Regions from separate parts of the Paenibacillus sp. RC73 genome, predicted to be linked through region 2. Evidence: riboswitches for the same ligand, from Rfam matches in the RefSeq annotation. Region 2 holds a riboswitch; the other holds the start of a gene.
The links. A riboswitch is a leader RNA that binds a small molecule or an ion and turns the genes downstream of it on or off. The one in region 2 is predicted to bind cyclic di-GMP.

Region 1 (8,148 bases), on a different contig from region 2:
GGAAGAGCGGCGCAAATCCATGTCCATGACCAGCACCTTTTTCCCCTCTTGCGCATACGTTACAGCCAAATTGCTAATCGTGACCGTCCTGCCTTCACCCGCCTGAGCTGATGCGACCATCATAACCTCAATCGGCTCATCTACAGAAGAAAACTGGATGTTCGTGCGAAGCATACGGTACTCCTCCGAAACAGGAGATTGGGCATGCAGGGATGTGACGAGCTGGTTATTGATTAATCGCGGCATATTGTCCTTCACCTACCTGTTTGGGAGTTGTAGCTGAACCGTCGGAGCGTTTGTCTTCTTTTTTCATTTTCGTAATCAGGGACAGGGTAGGCAGGCCGAGTTCTTTTTCAACATCCTCTTCATTTTTAAAGGTATCGTCCAGCACTTCCAGCAAAAACGCCAAGCCTATACCCAGCAACAAGGAGGCGGAAAAAGCAATAAGCATCTGTATAGCGGGATTACTGTTCACAGGAACAGCCGGTTCAGTCAGACTGGCTTCGCTTAGAATCGTGACGTTGTCCATTTTCATGATAGAGGGAATTTGTCGTTTGAATACTTTGGCTACCGCATTTACGGTTTTGACAGCCTTCGTATACGATAAATCACGGATTGTTAAATCCATGACCTGTGAATCACCTGCGGTATTTACTCTTAGTTTTTGCGTCAGAGCTGACGGAGTGACCTTGAGATCGGGGAAGCTGGCGACCACCTGGTCCATAATTGCCGAGGACATCATAATTTGCTTATAGGAGTTCGTTAAGGCTATATTCGTTTGAACGACACTGTAATCGACGACACCCGCACGATCCGGCCTTGGCGTCTGGTTGATAATAAGCTTCGCTGTCGCTTCATAAATCTGAGGGGTAAAATATACATTTTTCACACCCACCACAGCACATACCAACAATACGATACCGCTAATCAACCATATTCTTTTTTGGATCATACGAATGTACTCTTTCAGCTGCACAAGACCAGTCCTCTCTGATTGACTTGTTTTCGATGCAATGACGCTTGTACTGATCCTCTGCATAGCATGACCATATAATCTATAGTAAAATGTTGTATAATAGCGCATAGAGGGTCTAGCCAGCGAATAAGCACAAGTGCTAAACCATCGGTGGCCTCCCAGGGTATATGAACGATAACATATGGTTAAAACTATAAAATATAGATACGTTATGTATCTTACATAACTAATTTATGATACAAAACGTATCTTGTCAAGCGTAAACTTGCTTTTTTTCTTTCTCAACCTTGCATTCAGGAGGAATATCAGATGAATTATGGCACCCGCATCGCTGAATTACGGGAATATAAGGGATTAAAACAAGAGGAACTAGCACAATCCCTCGGAATTACGCGGGCGGCTCTTTCTCACTATGAAAAAAACCGGCGCAAGCCAGATTTTGAGATACTGACCAAGCTTGCAGACATTTTCGGGGTATCCATTGATTACTTGGTAGGACGCACTAGCCATCCGGCAGCAATTTTGGATTCAGCTGTGAGGGAATTTGTGGACCAGTTGGAGCTGTCCGATGAAGATATCCTGCAACGTTTTAATTTGACCATTGATGGACGAACTTTGTCTGAGGAAGAAGCCAAGCGTTTTATCGCGTTTGTCCGCATGGAACGAATGATGGAATAAAGAAGGGTGGGAGCCGGTTCACTCCTATTTTAAGCAGTACCGGCAACCGGTATTTTACAAGCTCTTATCCTTTCGGTCCTTGGTTCCGTCAGCTTCGCTCTGTAGACAATGCGGCATTGTGATGCCGCATTGAAGCAAAATATCCCGGATGTCCAAGTGGACGACAGGTTTGTCTGCTTTCCGTTCGTTGTTTCGTAGAAGAGGGTTGTCCATTCCTGATTCAGTCTCCTTGTTCATTCGGCACTTACCTCACTTTATCATTCTTGGTCACTGGAAAGAGAATCCCCACAAACCATGTATGTATAGTTATGAGCAAAACTATTATATATGAATACATACCTGTAATGTTGTCGTCTTATGGCGAGAAAATTAAAGGATTTTCGGATTTTCTTCTGAAATATACGCAATGAACTTCCAAATCAGAACCATTTACAGATAAAAAAGAACCTGTCAGGTCCTACTTTCTCCTGATAGGTTCTTTGGCATTCTATTTTCGGTTGCATGTAAGGTATTCTTCGACGCTGGTCCTACTCTGTATCTGTCCTGATTAAGCGACCTCGGCCGCCGGGGACACTTGGGTGCCCCCAGTCGCTCGGACTTTGTAAGCGTAGTGACTTCCGGCTTTCACCGTGTGGTCCGTATACGCGCTTCCCACTACTTCCGATGCAATCACCTGATACGCCCCGTTTGTCCCGTCCGCACGCAGTACATCATAGGCGGATACGCCTTCTGCCTGAAGCCAATTGATCTTTACCGCGCCTTCCTGAACAGAGGCGGCCTTCACCTCTGTAGGAGCCGAAGCTGCGGTCTGATCTGTACTTTTCAGTTCCAGAATGTATTGCACCGACTCTCCGGGACCCAGCTTTTCTTCAAAATCAAGGGCAGGCGAAGCCTTGAGTCCGGATATGGAACGCTGTGCCTGGCTGTACGTAGAGCCAGCTCCGAAGCGTTCACCCGTGTACAAACCGGCTTTCGGCATCGTCACCCGTACACGGATCGTCTGTGCTGTGGATTCAAAATTCACCAGGTTCACTAGCAATTTGTCCGAGGTGGCCCCACTGCCAGCCAGCGGTTTAAGCTTAGACGTATCCACTGTACGGACATAGACCATCTTATCCTTCGTTTCCTCCGGATTCAGGACCGTATAAGTCAATGGTTTCCCGTGTGTGGCATAAGCCAGACTCAAGCGTCTCATGATGTTTACACGGCTGTCCTGCCCTTGTCCGAACGGATAAATTTCCGTATTCGCCGGATTGTGATTTTGCAGGTCAAAGCCGGTTTTAAACAGCGTGTAGTCCTTATAAAAAGCAGCATGCTGGATAAACATATCGGCAAAACCGATCTGCGAACGCATAATCCGGTCGAATGCTGCTGCTTGTGGCTGACTGGCCCCGTAATCAGGGTTGTCCCGATGCGTATCGTTCGTACCAAACTCCGTATTCAGCATCTTCTTCTCCAGCCCGTTGCTTGAACCGCCGAAGGTTTTCAGATTTTGAACGAAGCTGCCCCCGCCCTCTTCATTATACGATTCGCCGTAGGCGTGCCCGTTAGTCAGGTCGGTGACATCCTCCAGCTGTTTACGTTGTGCCGGGTCCCGCTCCCATCCATCCGGATCGCCGCATTTCAGCGTACCTCCGGTTTGGTTTTTACAAGCCTTGGTCGAATACGTCGGCCAGTAGGCCCAGCCCGGCGCTACCGTTTTGAGATGTGGCGCCAATTGCTTACCTTCCGTATTCAGCCACTTGGCCACGGCCAGATTGACTGCTTTCGAGCGGTTAAACAATCCCGGTTCATTATCCACTTCATAATATTGCAGGTATGAACCATATTTTTTTACATAATCGCGCAATTTCTGCTTGGCCGTCTCCGGCAGGGAGCCGTCTTTTTGCAGCTTGATATCGCCCGTATATAAATACAAAGCCGACGATTGCATATTATACTGCTTCAACGTTTGATAGTACTCTTCCACGTCTGTGCATGCCTTGTTCACATTACTAGCGCATGTGACTCTCATGACATTGCCGCTATATGCAATTCCCAGCCATTTGAGAACGTATGGTAAATGTTTTACTGCACCCTGATCATAATAAAATTCTTTATTGTTCACATTCGTTCCGGTCAGTATATATTTACCGTGTATCGGCTCAGTCGCAGGTGAAGCTAACGTCTCCAAGCTCAAGTCATCCCAAGTCCACCACACATTTTTATCTTCAGCAGAGGAGCAGTATAGGCAGCGCGCTGTCTTTAGCTTGAGTACGTTAACACCGCTTTGCAATTGCTCTTTGGGGATATACAGCTCGTAGTTGTTTTTGAAATTATATGCACTGCCTGTGCCGGAAACCCCGGCAATCTGAATGATACCGGACAGCTGATGATTTGAAAATACAGCCATTTGGGGAACGGCTTTGCCCGCATCCAAAATCCGTACACGGAATATCATCCCGTTGGGAGGAACCTGATCCAGCTTGTACTGGAGTGATAGTTCAGGATTCATGGACGCATTTAAACCGGGAGGAATATCTCCACTGCTGAGCAATACCGGAGCCGTTGTACTCTCTGCTATGGACATCGCTGACGATGCTCCTTTAGCAGACGACTCGGTGGAGGCCGCCGAAATATTGACATTGTCCTTACCGACCATACCTTTAAATTCTGCTGAAGAGTCATCCCGCTGACCGAGTTTCCATACCGGACTGGCCGCCGCTACTTTAATCGTCTGAAGTTCTTCACTCTTGGGAGGCGTATGAATAAACCAGGCGATCATCGCTATAGCTGCGACCCCCAGCAGCCCGGCCAATAATACTATATACCTTTGGGTCAACCATTTTTTCATCATTGTGCTCCACCCTCTCTCCTCAAAATTTTTGGCGGGGAAAGAGTATATATCAAGGAAGAAACAAAGCGTTGCCGGGAATTACCGCTTTCGCTTCATGCTGACTTTCCCACATCAGACGTGCCATTGCGTCGCCTTTTTCATCATAATATTCAACTTTCAAATCTGCCATTTTGCCTGCTTGCAAGGTAATGCTGCCCTTGCGTTCTGTCCAGCTTTGTTTGAACCAGCTATCAATAACCAGCTTGCCGTCTACCCATACACGAATGCCATCATCGGATATCGTGGTAAGCGTATAGGTCTCACTATATTGCGGCTTGATTTTGCCCGTCCAGCGGACCGAGAACTGATCAGCCTTCACCTCGGGATCAGGCGAGGCCGCACGCCAGTTATAATCCAGCTTACTGTCTGTACGAACCAAAACAGCGGTGCCGTCCAGATCCATGCTGTTAAAATATTCACCCCGCAGCCCGTTCACGTAGACCATATCCGGAACGGAAGGCGGGGCTGGTTTACTTACCACTGGCGGAGCCGGAGTTGGATCGTTTGGCCCCGTGTCCGGTACGGTCGGTAGCTCCGTCTCAGGTTCTTTCATCGCAGCTAACCCTTTTTTCACATCATCCCGCGTCAAGCTTGTCGAATCATTCATATAATCCTGAATCTGATCCGTCGTGTTATTTTCGGTCAGCATCTTGCCCCAGGTCATGGAATACACCCATTTTGGCTGAGCCTGCATCACCTCGGGACTGGGCACCTCACCGTGTTCCCCAATGGCAATCGGCTTATTCCGTGCCAGTCCGAGCAGTCCTTCGTAATGGCTTTGCTTAAAATCATGGTTGTAAATGTCTACAGCCAAAATATCCACTTTGTCATCCCCCGGATATTTCGGGGTATATGGAACAGTGTACGAATTAGGCGCGTTCGGACTCCATACCCACAGCAGATTGTTCAGTTGATGCGTGTTTACAAAACGGTCATACATGATATTCCAGAGCTGATTGAAATTGTTTTTGTTTCCCCACCAGAACCAGTCGCCGTTCATTTCGTGGTAAGGTCTCCATAATACTGGAACGCCTGCATCACGAAGCTGCTTTAACGATACAGCGACCTTATCCAGATCGGCAATGAGAAGATTATACTGCGTAGTACCCGGCGTCACGTATTTATTGAACTCCGCCTGGCTTACTTTCGCCTGCACATTGGCCCAAGTCAGTGGTTTACCCGGCAGCGGTTCATGATAAGTCATCGTAACCATTCCGCCAGCTCTACTCCAACGTATGGCGCTATCGATGACATTTTTACGTTGCGCTGCCTCCGTAGCGGCGGACTGGCCGGAGATGGCTCCCATCTCGTAGCCATGTACACCAGCATACGCCTTACTGATTTTCTGGACCTTGTTGCTTAATTCATCCGGACTTTCCAAATAATCATGTTGACCTGTGACCATCTTTTTTCCCGAGATGCTGATCAAATAGTTGTATAGTTCACGGGCCTCAGCAGAAGCGTCCGAATTAACAGGCTGTAATGTGGCAGCATTCGCCACGGACAGAGATTCACCAAAACCGGCGGGCAACAAGGAAAAAAGCATAACAACGGGGAGTACACTGCGTATCAATCGATACACAGGGGTAAAATAGGGGCTCACTCTCGCTCTTCCTTTCGGTAGCCAGGCTGCCATCCTCACGGAAGGCCCTTTAGCTTTGCGTACCTGCCTTTCAACAGGGCTGCGTTTATCGTGGAAGGAGTTTGGATTCCTTCTTACCCTAAGTATCGACTTTTTTTTACCAAAATTTAATAGGTCATGTTCATGAATTTACAGATTTTCGCGTATTTTCGACAGTTCGGGCTAAAAAACTTCATAAATGAGTCCTTTTTTTATCTTTCAGGATGGTTGCAAGATGCTCATTTATGAAATAAACTGGTGACGGGAAATTTCATCCCAATCCATGCAAAAACGGACAATATCCTCTTCGATCAACTCAGAACCTGTCTGTACCTCGATCAATTCCACATCGGTCACGGCTAAAATGCTATGCTTCGTCCCTTCTGGAATGCGAACCACATCACCAGCCTTCACCTTATGCAGCTTTTCATTCAAAATAATTTCCGCTTCACCGCTAATAATGGTCCAAATTTCACTCCGTTTGAAATGAAGTTGGTAGCTGATATTTTTGCCTTGCAGCACACGGATTCGCTTGGTCAATACCTCGTTGCCCTCGTCATACTTCACATAATCCACTACCCGATAATGACCCCAACGGCGCTCTTCGTACATTGGACGCTGATTATGAGCCTTGAGCACTTCCTTGATGCGCGGACTTTCCGCCTTATTGGTCACAAGGATGCCATCCGGGCTGGCAGCTACGATCAGATCATTCGTTCCGATGATCGCCACGGGGATATCCAGTTCGTTGATAAGGCTCGTATTGACGCAATCCTCCGTTACTACGCCTCTGCCCACTTGCTGATGGGACATTTCTTCCGTTAAGGTGTTCCAGGTACCTAAATCCTTCCAGAATCCATCATATGGAAGAACAACGATATCCTTCTCCTTCTCGACTACCTCATAGTCAAAGCTGATTTTTTCCAGAGAAGAATATTGCTTTTGCATTTCTTCATAGTTCAACGGCAATCCTTTGGATGCCAAGATATCGAGCAAGTAACCCAATTTGAATGCAAAAACCCCGCAGTTCCATAGAGCATTGCGTTCCATCAGACGCTCCGCCTGCTCCCGGTCGGGTTTCTCTTGAAAATGGCTCACTTCGCGGTAGCCTGTGCTACCTTGTGTGGCATCATTTTTAGGTATAATGTAACCATATTTCTCAGAAGGATAGGAAGGGACAACCCCGATTAACGCAAGCTTGCCTTCACTCTCCTGAAGAGTATGTTCCAACTGGGCAACTGTAGCAAAGAAAGCATCCTCTACATAGGGATCTACCGGCAATATAGCAACGATTTCATCGGGTGAAACACCCACGATGGAATATAGATAAGTGGCTGTTAACGCAATCGCGGGAAAAGTATCTCTTCGTTCCGGCTCAACAATGATGCGCGTATCCTGCCCAACCTGACTCTGAATCATTTCAACCTGCGCTCTCCCTGTTGCAATAAACGAGGATTCGGACAAGCCGTTATCCCCCAGTTGTCTCCACACCCGCTGCACCATAGATTCCGAATTACCCTCCGGACTCTCCAGCACCTTCAAAAATTGTTTGGAACGGGAATCGTTGGACAAAGGCCATAATCTCTTACCGGAACCACCAGACAAAAGTACGAGCTTCATAACTCTCCACTTCCTCTCTAATTTGGGTAGGTGATCGGATGGGCAAGGTCGAGTAGCCCGCTACGGGATGGATTTGATCTTACGATCGCTGTTGCCGTGGGATTCTTTGGATTGTGTAAGACATTTAGATGTAAGAATCCCACTAAGCTAATGCTTCCGATGCGAGCTTTCCTTTGGAAAGCTTTCAAGCGAACGCTCCGCTTCTCCAGCTTCAAATCCATCCCTGCGCTACTCAAATATGCATCATGCCAATCATACCGTTTATTGCAAAAAGCACGACCGGACGATTCATGTCCGGTCAGCCTGTAAAGACGCTCGCGCGCCCGGCGCAGCCGCATGGCGCCTTAATCCGAAGGAGCGGTACCACCCGCGCCGCTC
Region 2 (8,148 bases):
GACTCCACCTGAAGTCACACGGTTCGTTACCTTATCATCTTGATATACACGTTCTTTGGCTTTCGTTTGATAACGAATGGTATAGGCAGTATCCACATCGGAGTTGAATTGGAGATCAAAGCCGTTGCTGTCCAAATCATTCGTAACCGGGGAGACGGTATATTCTGAGGATGGAAGCACCTCTTGAGTGTCGTCTTTGTATATTTCAAGTGAATCGGGAAGCCATACCTGACTGTTGTTGAACCGATCACTTAACAAGGCTTTGTCGGCAGGTATTTTCTTTTCGCTGAAGTTGTACTTGATCACCCAAGATACCGTTTGTGTAACAGGGTCGTAACTTTCCACCTTCTTGGACAAAAATTCTCCGCGATCAACCTGCACGGTAGCGGTAGCAGAGACACCATTCATAGAGTCTCCCGAAAAAGTAGCTGTGTTGGAGAAACGGGTTTCGTCACTTGTAATATCTGTGGAATACTGAATCTGATAGGCTTGGCTAATGCTCTCGTCTTTAAAACGAATAACAAAGCCCGTACCGGCTTGATCTGGTTCGAGCGTATACTTGTCCCCACTGATTGGGTCCTTAACTACCGTCGAGCCGTCAATATTGACTTGCAGATTATACAGTTGGAAGGAGTCTCGCAACAGCTCCAGCCCTTGAGGAGTCGGGTCTGTTACGATCGCATTCTTTACGGTGTCCAATTGTGTATTCACATTAATGGTCCAGTCAATCTTGTTTTTGCCGTTAGCTTTTCCTTGTTTACTTATTGGGGGACCGGACACGGGTTTGATGTTGACGATGGATGTTTGAACCCCGATCTTAATTGGAGTCGCAATAATGACTTCTGTGCTGCCTTTTGCAACTTCCTTACTGAACTCGGTTTTTACTTGCAGTTTTCCGCTTACGTTGGAATGATTCTCTACGTAATCGTTAAAGGTCATAATGACTTTCCCTTGGCGATCTACCGTAAAAGTACCAACCTCTCCATCTGTTGAAATCAACGGAGACGAGATATCTGTGTAAATTTCAAATTGTTCCGGTAAGTTAAAGGTGAAGGTATCGCCTTCTTTATACTGATTGTCCGGAATCTCCCATTCATAGCTCAGCTGGACTGCTGCGCCAATGTCCACACGTACGCCAGGATTATCCACAGCATCAATGATACGGCCGGTTTCATCCGTCAAGATCAGCTTGGTTAAAATATTGTCTGCTTGAACTGAGCTGGCTGCTGCCTGAATCATGGGAGCTATGCTGGGAGGTGCCTCTAATGGTTCAGGGTTCGGAATACCGTATACATCTTCCATAACTGTATTCGCAGTATCGCTTACAGCGCTTTCTGGTACAGCCGCGGTCGAAGTGTCTGCGTAAGCCAGCGCTGCACTAAAAAAGCTTTGGAAAATAAGCAATAGCACAATGATCGTTACATTTATTTTTGTTCTCATACTCTTAAGTAAGTCTCCTATTCATCATAATATTATGGAAAGTACCCGGGCGGATTTGGTTCCCCCCTCTTTCTTGTCCCGGAAATAGTATATTCAACATCTTAGTTTTTAAATGACTGACTAGATATACAATACCTTCCTTATCTCAACAATTTCTCAACAAGAATAGAAAAAAGCCCTGATCGCAGTGATCAGGGCTTTCTACAAAAAAAATTAATATTGTTTTGTTTTTGTATATTTGGAGGGTTCTTTGGCCATTGCAAACTTCTGTTTTCCGCTTTTTAGAGCGGCATCTACTGTAGTGTCAATGATAACCCATTGATTGTTGATATTGACTTCATTCCAGGCGTGGTAAGTTTTCACATAGGAGGATTCACCCATAACCAGCTTCGTTGGAACATCCACACTTCGAAGCATGGCGGCGAACAGTGAAGCGTATCCATAGCAAATGTCTTTTTGCGAAACTATTGTACGATCAATTTGTGGAAGGTAGTCTGTTGATAGGTTGAAAGGCTGGTTGGAATCGTATTTAATATGACTAATGACATACTCGTAAATACGTTTCACCTTTTCATCATCTGTCGTTGCACCCTTGGTTAATTCCTTGGCTTTCCGAATCGCCTGATTCGTATCGCTCCAGTCAATATTTTGAATAGAATTGAGGTATATGGTTTTACTGTCATTCAAATTTAACTGGACCGTTTCTTCACCTATCACTTTATACTGATTGCCAGTTAGCTGTTCCAATAAACGAATGTTATAATTGCCATTGCCCATTTGAAGAGCGAATGCTTCCTCAGATTTGCTCGAATTCAGATAATAAGAGTATTTCTCCGCATCCTTGGTAATTACGATCTTGGTTTTGACATTGGACTTGACAGGATAACGTATACTAACAATACCGTGGTTTACGTTGTTTTGATTCAGCCATGCCTGACTTTCGGCAGCAAACGCTGTCGTATGTAGGGGGATGGATAACAAAAAAACTAAAATTATTAAAAAAAATGACATTTTCCTCATAGAAAAACTTCCTTTCGGCGGCCAGGCTACCATCTTAAAAAGAAGGCCCTATAGCTTTGCGTCCCTGCCTTTCGACAGGTTTGCTATTATCGTATAAAGTTTTTCAGGAAAAAAAGACACGACAAAAAGCCTCTCCAACCGGTAGCTGGCTGCCATCTTAAAAAGAAGGCCCTGTAGCTTTGCGTCCCTGCCTTTCGACAGGTTTGCCATTTATCCTGAACAGTCTATATCTATCATTCTATCAGTTGGGCTTCTGATTAGGCAAGCACAATCTTAGATTTTCTCTGTTTTTCGACAAAGTCATCTGATAGATGAGTTTATAGTTTGGTTCGATTCCCCCATTTTTTGCGGAAGGAATGTGGGGTTTCTCCGACATGTTCCTTGAACAGGTTGATAAAATGGCTGGTGTTGGGAATACCTACAAACCGTGCGATATCCACAATGGATTCGTCACTGGTTTTAAGCCAGCCTTGAGCCGCTGTGATGCGGACATTAATGAGATAATCGATAGGAGAAAATCCGATCTGTTTCTTGAAGTTTTTAGCGAGATTGAATTTGTTTAACTCAAACATGTCTGCCAGCGAATCCAGCGTAATTCGTTCACTGTAGGATCGATCCAAATATTGCTGAACCTTGCGTATCTCGGTGATCGTATCCTGGTTTACATACGGATGATCATAGGGGTGCTGCAAAATATACGTCAGCAACTCACCAATGAGTCTGGATGTAAGCAGCTCAGCAGAAAGAGTTCTGTCAGATTGTACGCATAACAGGGAATGCAGCTTGTCCAATATGGTGCATGGATCGTTGAGTGATATTACAGGCTTGTTGTGCTTGGCAAATTGTTCGTAGAAATTGTCGATCAGATTGCCGTACACATTTACACTGATAAACTCCCATGCTTCATGACCAGCGGTGCTGTACTGTACGAATTCCTCACAATTAACGAAAAACATATCATGAGGCTTCAATATGTATTTTTTCTCCCGGTACAGTAATTCCCCTTGTCCTGATAACGTAAAAACGAGCAGAAACGAGGTGAGTTCCTTCCGTTCCATGGCATAAACAGATGTTTTTTTGAAATAGCCTATTTCCTGTATATAAAAAAGGGATCGCTTGGCAAAAGCGGAGGGAGTACATGCAATGACGACTGGATCGCTGCTCCAAGGGGTCCCGTTTCCGTTGTTTTTTTGGTCTGTTGTCATGTCCAATTCCTTTACAAAAGAGCAAATTTATCAAGCTAATCACTGTTTGTTTAACAAATAAAATGGTGGTTTACACATGATTTCCTATTAATACGATTTATTTTATCACATCACATAAATGCATGTAGCGAATAATATTTTGAATTATTTTCCATTCGAATTCAGGTGTACTAATATGGTGAAAACAGCCTCGTTTCCTCCATATTTTTAACTCATTCATCCATATGAAAAAGTTAAATCATGTTGAAAAAATTCGGAGATGCCATGGGTTCAATTCAATTCTGGAATAAAATCCAGGACAGGATGCTAAAGGTATTCTATGCCCATTCCACCTTCCAACGCACATATCCTTTCGTTTTGAAAAAAATGGGTCTTTGTTCTATCGAAATAGTTCATTAGGCTTATCGTGAAGAAAATTAGATTGGGTCCAATGTTGTGATTTTGTTCACAAATATGTAGGTGCACGAGGGAGATATATGAACTCTTTTTATGCTGATTAGTGTACTGTAAATATATGCAAATCATATGATAAATAACAGCATAAAAGTACAAAATTACACAAAGAGTGTATTCACTTATTTGCGTGATTTTCTGCTCCGGTGTGTTCTAATATAATAGGAAATAGAGTGCCGTTAGCTTTGGAATTCATACAGGCAATGATATGATGGGTAATACAGATATAGGGCTTCACTTACTCGACAGTCAGTTTGGAGGATTATAGGATGGGAAAACCAAAAAATACGAAAACAGCAGCGGCTTGGTCGCTCGTTATTCTGGGAGCGGGCTTTGCAGCTATGTTGCCTTTTCAGCAATATGGCTGGGCTCGGTTGTTAGCAGGTGCTTTCGAGGCAGGACTTGTCGGAGGACTGGCAGACTGGTTCGCCGTCACCGCATTGTTCCGTCACCCGCTGGGCATTCCGATTCCACACACGGCGCTTCTTCCCAAGAATAGGGACAAGCTAACGAGTACCTTGGTGAGTACGGTGGAAAATAACTTGCTTAACAAAGACAGTATCGCATCTAAAATTGCCGATATCCGGCTGGCCGATTTGATGCTGGATGGTGTGGAAAAGGGCTTGCGCACGCCGGAAGCGGCCGCATCCATAGATGTTCTCGCCAAACGACTGGTCCGGTCGCTTCCGCTTGCGGAGCTGGCCCCGGTAATTGCGGCCGAGATCAAGCGGCAGGTGACAGACTTCGACGCTGGACCGCTGCTGGAGGCGTTTGCCCGTCAAACCAGTGAGAAGGGCTATGACCGCCGCGCGCTGGATTACTCGCTGGAGCAGGCTGAATCCTGGCTTTTGAAGCCGGAAACGGGCTACACGCTGGGTACCTTGGGAATGCAGGCTATTAGCGGTTTGCAAGTGAGCGGGCTGATGCAATTCGCCCTGAATGCGTTCCTTGGCTATCTGAACGAAGAGCGCATGGGTGAAATGATTCGCCATTTCCTGCTGGATCAGGTTGCGGAGCTGCAAAGGGAAGAACATCCACGCCGTCAGGCCGTGCTGGATGGTCTGAAAACACAGTTGACCCGTCTGGCGACGAAAGATACGGTTCAGGAAGGATTGAACAGCTGGAAAAACAACCTCGTGGGTACCTGGGAAGGCGATGCGTCGGTGCTTCATAAGATGGAAGAGCTGCGCGTACGTTTATTGGGCTATATGGAAGATAGCAGCTATGTGCCGACCTATATTTTGCCGCTACTGGATCGGATGCTGGCTGATTTGAGAGGGAATACCGAGCTGCTGGACAAGATCAATTCTAGAATTGTGGCAGGCATTACCGGGCTGGTGGAAGCCAACCACAGTCGGATTGGTAATCTGGTACGCGAAAATGTAGATAAAATGGATAACGATTCCCTGATTGCTCTGATGGAGGACAAGCTGGGGCAGGACTTGCAGTGGATACGTATTAACGGCGCGGTTACGGGCTTCCTGATCGGTATTGTCCTGACAGGTGCCCGTATGCTGATCGGTTGATTCATTAGAGAAGAAAATGCTACAGATAAGGTTGTGGAAGCATGAGACTTTGGCACGAAGAGTTGATCGACAAGCTGCCGCGGCCGCAACTGCTGGGGCAACACCGCGAGTGCTGTGCACTGCGTGGGAACGGGTGGGAAAAGCGACATGCTACGGTTAATTATGTGTTCGACTATCACCCGATGCTGCTCGTCCGCTACCATAAGCTCATCATGGACGAAATGAAAAGTCGCGGTTACAACGTTGATCCGCTATGGGAGCAGCCGTTGTATCGCGGCAAGCAGTGCGAACCGTGGGCGACAGGGCTTGGCGAGGAACTGGAAGCTGTCGGCGCGTATGCGGAGCATGACGATGCTTATATGCAGGAATGCCTGGATAATCTGGCCTCCAAGGGTATTCTGATCGTGGAGCACGGTACAGGAAATTTAAGAAATGGATCGAATGTATAAAAACATGATGACTAAACGAAAAATATTCCTGATTACGTTGTTATTTGTGCTTGTGATCACTGGTTTCCGTATGCTGTGGTTTCATTATTATCAAGGACAGGAGTATCCTGAGGCCAAAAAAGGAGTATTGGACTTGCGGGGCTGGGATTTGCAGGGCCGTGAGACTATTCCGTTAAAGGGAGAATGGGGATTTTATGCAGGAAATCTATCAAAACCGGATCTTTTAAAATCCTTACCAGCGAAGGAGCAGCAGTGGATTCGTGTTCCAGGAAAATGGAATGCTGATTTGCATTCACCTGATTCTACTGCATATGGCTTCGGGAGCTATCGTCTGTTAATCCTGGTTGATCCCCAAAAAGCACCACTGTACGGGCTTCGAATTCCGTCGATTTACACCGCATCCAACCTGTTTGTAAACGGGCGGTTAATAAATAGCGAGGGCCAGGTGGCTGATCATCCTGAACAGCATACAGGAAGTTTCTCTCCGTATTCTGCTGCTCCATGGAATGTATGCGGGTGCCATCTTTTTTATGGCGTCTCGTAAAAAGCTGCTATTCTATTTTTTATTTTTCAGGTATCGTGGTGTGTACCGTTTTAACCATCATGATGAACGATGACAAGCTGTTACTGAGCGTGTTTCGCTTTCACTTAAAATACATTTGCTTTCCTATATGGGCAGCCATATATGCATACTCAGGGTTGTGCAGTTACTATTGGGCAGGTCCAGAATTGTTCAGACTGTTTTCGTGGGACAGTGTCTTTTTGCCATCCTGATTTTATTTATACCTTCACAGGAAATCCGTTCTTATCTAATGTTGATAATGGTGTTTCAGGGAAGTACGTTTGGTGTCATCATTCCCTTGTTTGCCTTTCTTAAGATATTCAGAGGTCAAAAAGACGCCATATTTCTATTGCTAGCTACCATAAGCGCCGGGTCCAGCATATTGTGGGGCGTTTTCAAAATGATATGGTGGAATTATCTTCCATACTACCCTTGGGATGTCGTGCTGTCCTTCCTGGGCTTCGCCTCATACTGGTTCAACACTTCTTCCAAACGAACACCGAACTGAGAAGTTTGTCGGACAGATTGCAGCGAGCTGATCAGGTTAAGAATGATTTTCTGGCGAATACCTCACATGAATTGCGAAATCCTCTGCACGGAATGATCAATATAGCGCAGTCTGTGCTGGATAAATCAGACCCATACCCTGGATGAACGGAACAGGAGCAACATGCAGCTGCTCATCACCGTGGGTCGGCGGATGTCTCTGCTGCTTAATGATTTGCTTGACGTAACGCGCCTGCGAGAACGGGATATTCGCCTGGAAAAACGAAGTTTGAAGCCCCAAGGGGTAGCTTCCGGTGTACTGGACATGCTCCGGTTCATGACAGATGGTAAATCGTTGGAAATGGTTATCTCGATTCCAGATCATTTCCCCAATGTGCTGGCGGATGAGAATCGGCTGGTGCAAATCTTCTTCAACCTTCTCCATAATGCGGTCAAGTATACGAATGCAGGAATGATCTCGATTCAAGCAGATATTCGGGACGGGATGGCCCATATCCACGTTCGGGACACGGGAGTTGGCATGGATGAGGAGACGCAGCAGAGAATATTCCAGCCCTATGAACAGGGAACGACACACTTGACGGTGATTGGAGACGGGCTGGGACTGGGGCTAAGCATCAGCAAGCAGCTCATTGAGCTGCACGGGGGAACCTTGAGGGTTCACTCTTCCTCTGGATCATTCCCCTGTAGTCGGTGAGATACCGGGGGATGAGGGGGCTTATATGGAGTATGCAGCGAGCGCAAGTGAAGAGATCCGCAAGTGAACGACTTCGTATGGAGGCCGCATGGCTACAGGCACAAATCAGGCCGCACTTTTTGTTTAATACCTTGAATACGATCGTTTCGTTGAGTGAGACGGATGGAGCAAGAATGATCGTTCTGATCGAGGAATTTGGAAAATACCTAAGAGGGAGCTTCAATTCCCGAAACCTGGATCGTGTCGTTTCACTGGAATATGAGCTGGCACTCCTTCGATCCTATCTGTA

Region 1: another riboswitch for cyclic di-GMP. It lies ahead of ABH897_RS10895 (glycosyl hydrolase); the one in region 2 lies ahead of ABH897_RS23730 (transglutaminase family protein).

What each region holds. Positions count from the first base shown of each region.
Region 1 is NZ_JBIYCV010000004.1:208,099-216,246, reverse strand. Features, by position in the region: gene ABH897_RS10920 (CpsD/CapB family tyrosine-protein kinase) at 1-246, opposite strand, end outside; gene ABH897_RS10915 (YveK family protein) at 227-976, opposite strand; gene ABH897_RS10910 (helix-turn-helix domain-containing protein) at 1,286-1,654, shown strand; gene ABH897_RS10905 (hypothetical protein) at 1,709-1,891, opposite strand; gene ABH897_RS10900 (PD-(D/E)XK nuclease family protein) at 2,202-4,490, opposite strand; gene ABH897_RS10895 (glycosyl hydrolase) at 4,540-6,165, opposite strand; cyclic di-GMP riboswitch class I at 6,146-6,226, opposite strand; gene ABH897_RS10890 (sugar phosphate nucleotidyltransferase) at 6,394-7,770, opposite strand; gene ABH897_RS10885 (hypothetical protein) at 8,016-8,148, shown strand, end outside.
Region 2 is NZ_JBIYCV010000013.1:42,572-50,719, forward strand. Features, by position in the region: gene ABH897_RS23725 (collagen binding domain-containing protein) at 1-1,440, opposite strand, end outside; gene ABH897_RS23730 (transglutaminase family protein) at 1,654-2,421, opposite strand; cyclic di-GMP riboswitch class I at 2,474-2,555, opposite strand; cyclic di-GMP riboswitch class I at 2,598-2,678, opposite strand; gene ABH897_RS23735 (AraC family transcriptional regulator) at 2,778-3,665, opposite strand; gene ABH897_RS23740 (DUF445 domain-containing protein) at 4,388-5,644, shown strand; gene ABH897_RS23745 (TIGR02328 family protein) at 5,686-6,093, shown strand; gene ABH897_RS23750 (hypothetical protein) at 6,077-6,637, shown strand; gene ABH897_RS23755 (histidine kinase dimerization/phospho-acceptor domain-containing protein) at 7,061-7,309, shown strand; gene ABH897_RS23760 (sensor histidine kinase) at 7,326-7,859, shown strand; gene ABH897_RS23765 (sensor histidine kinase) at 7,892-8,148, shown strand, end outside.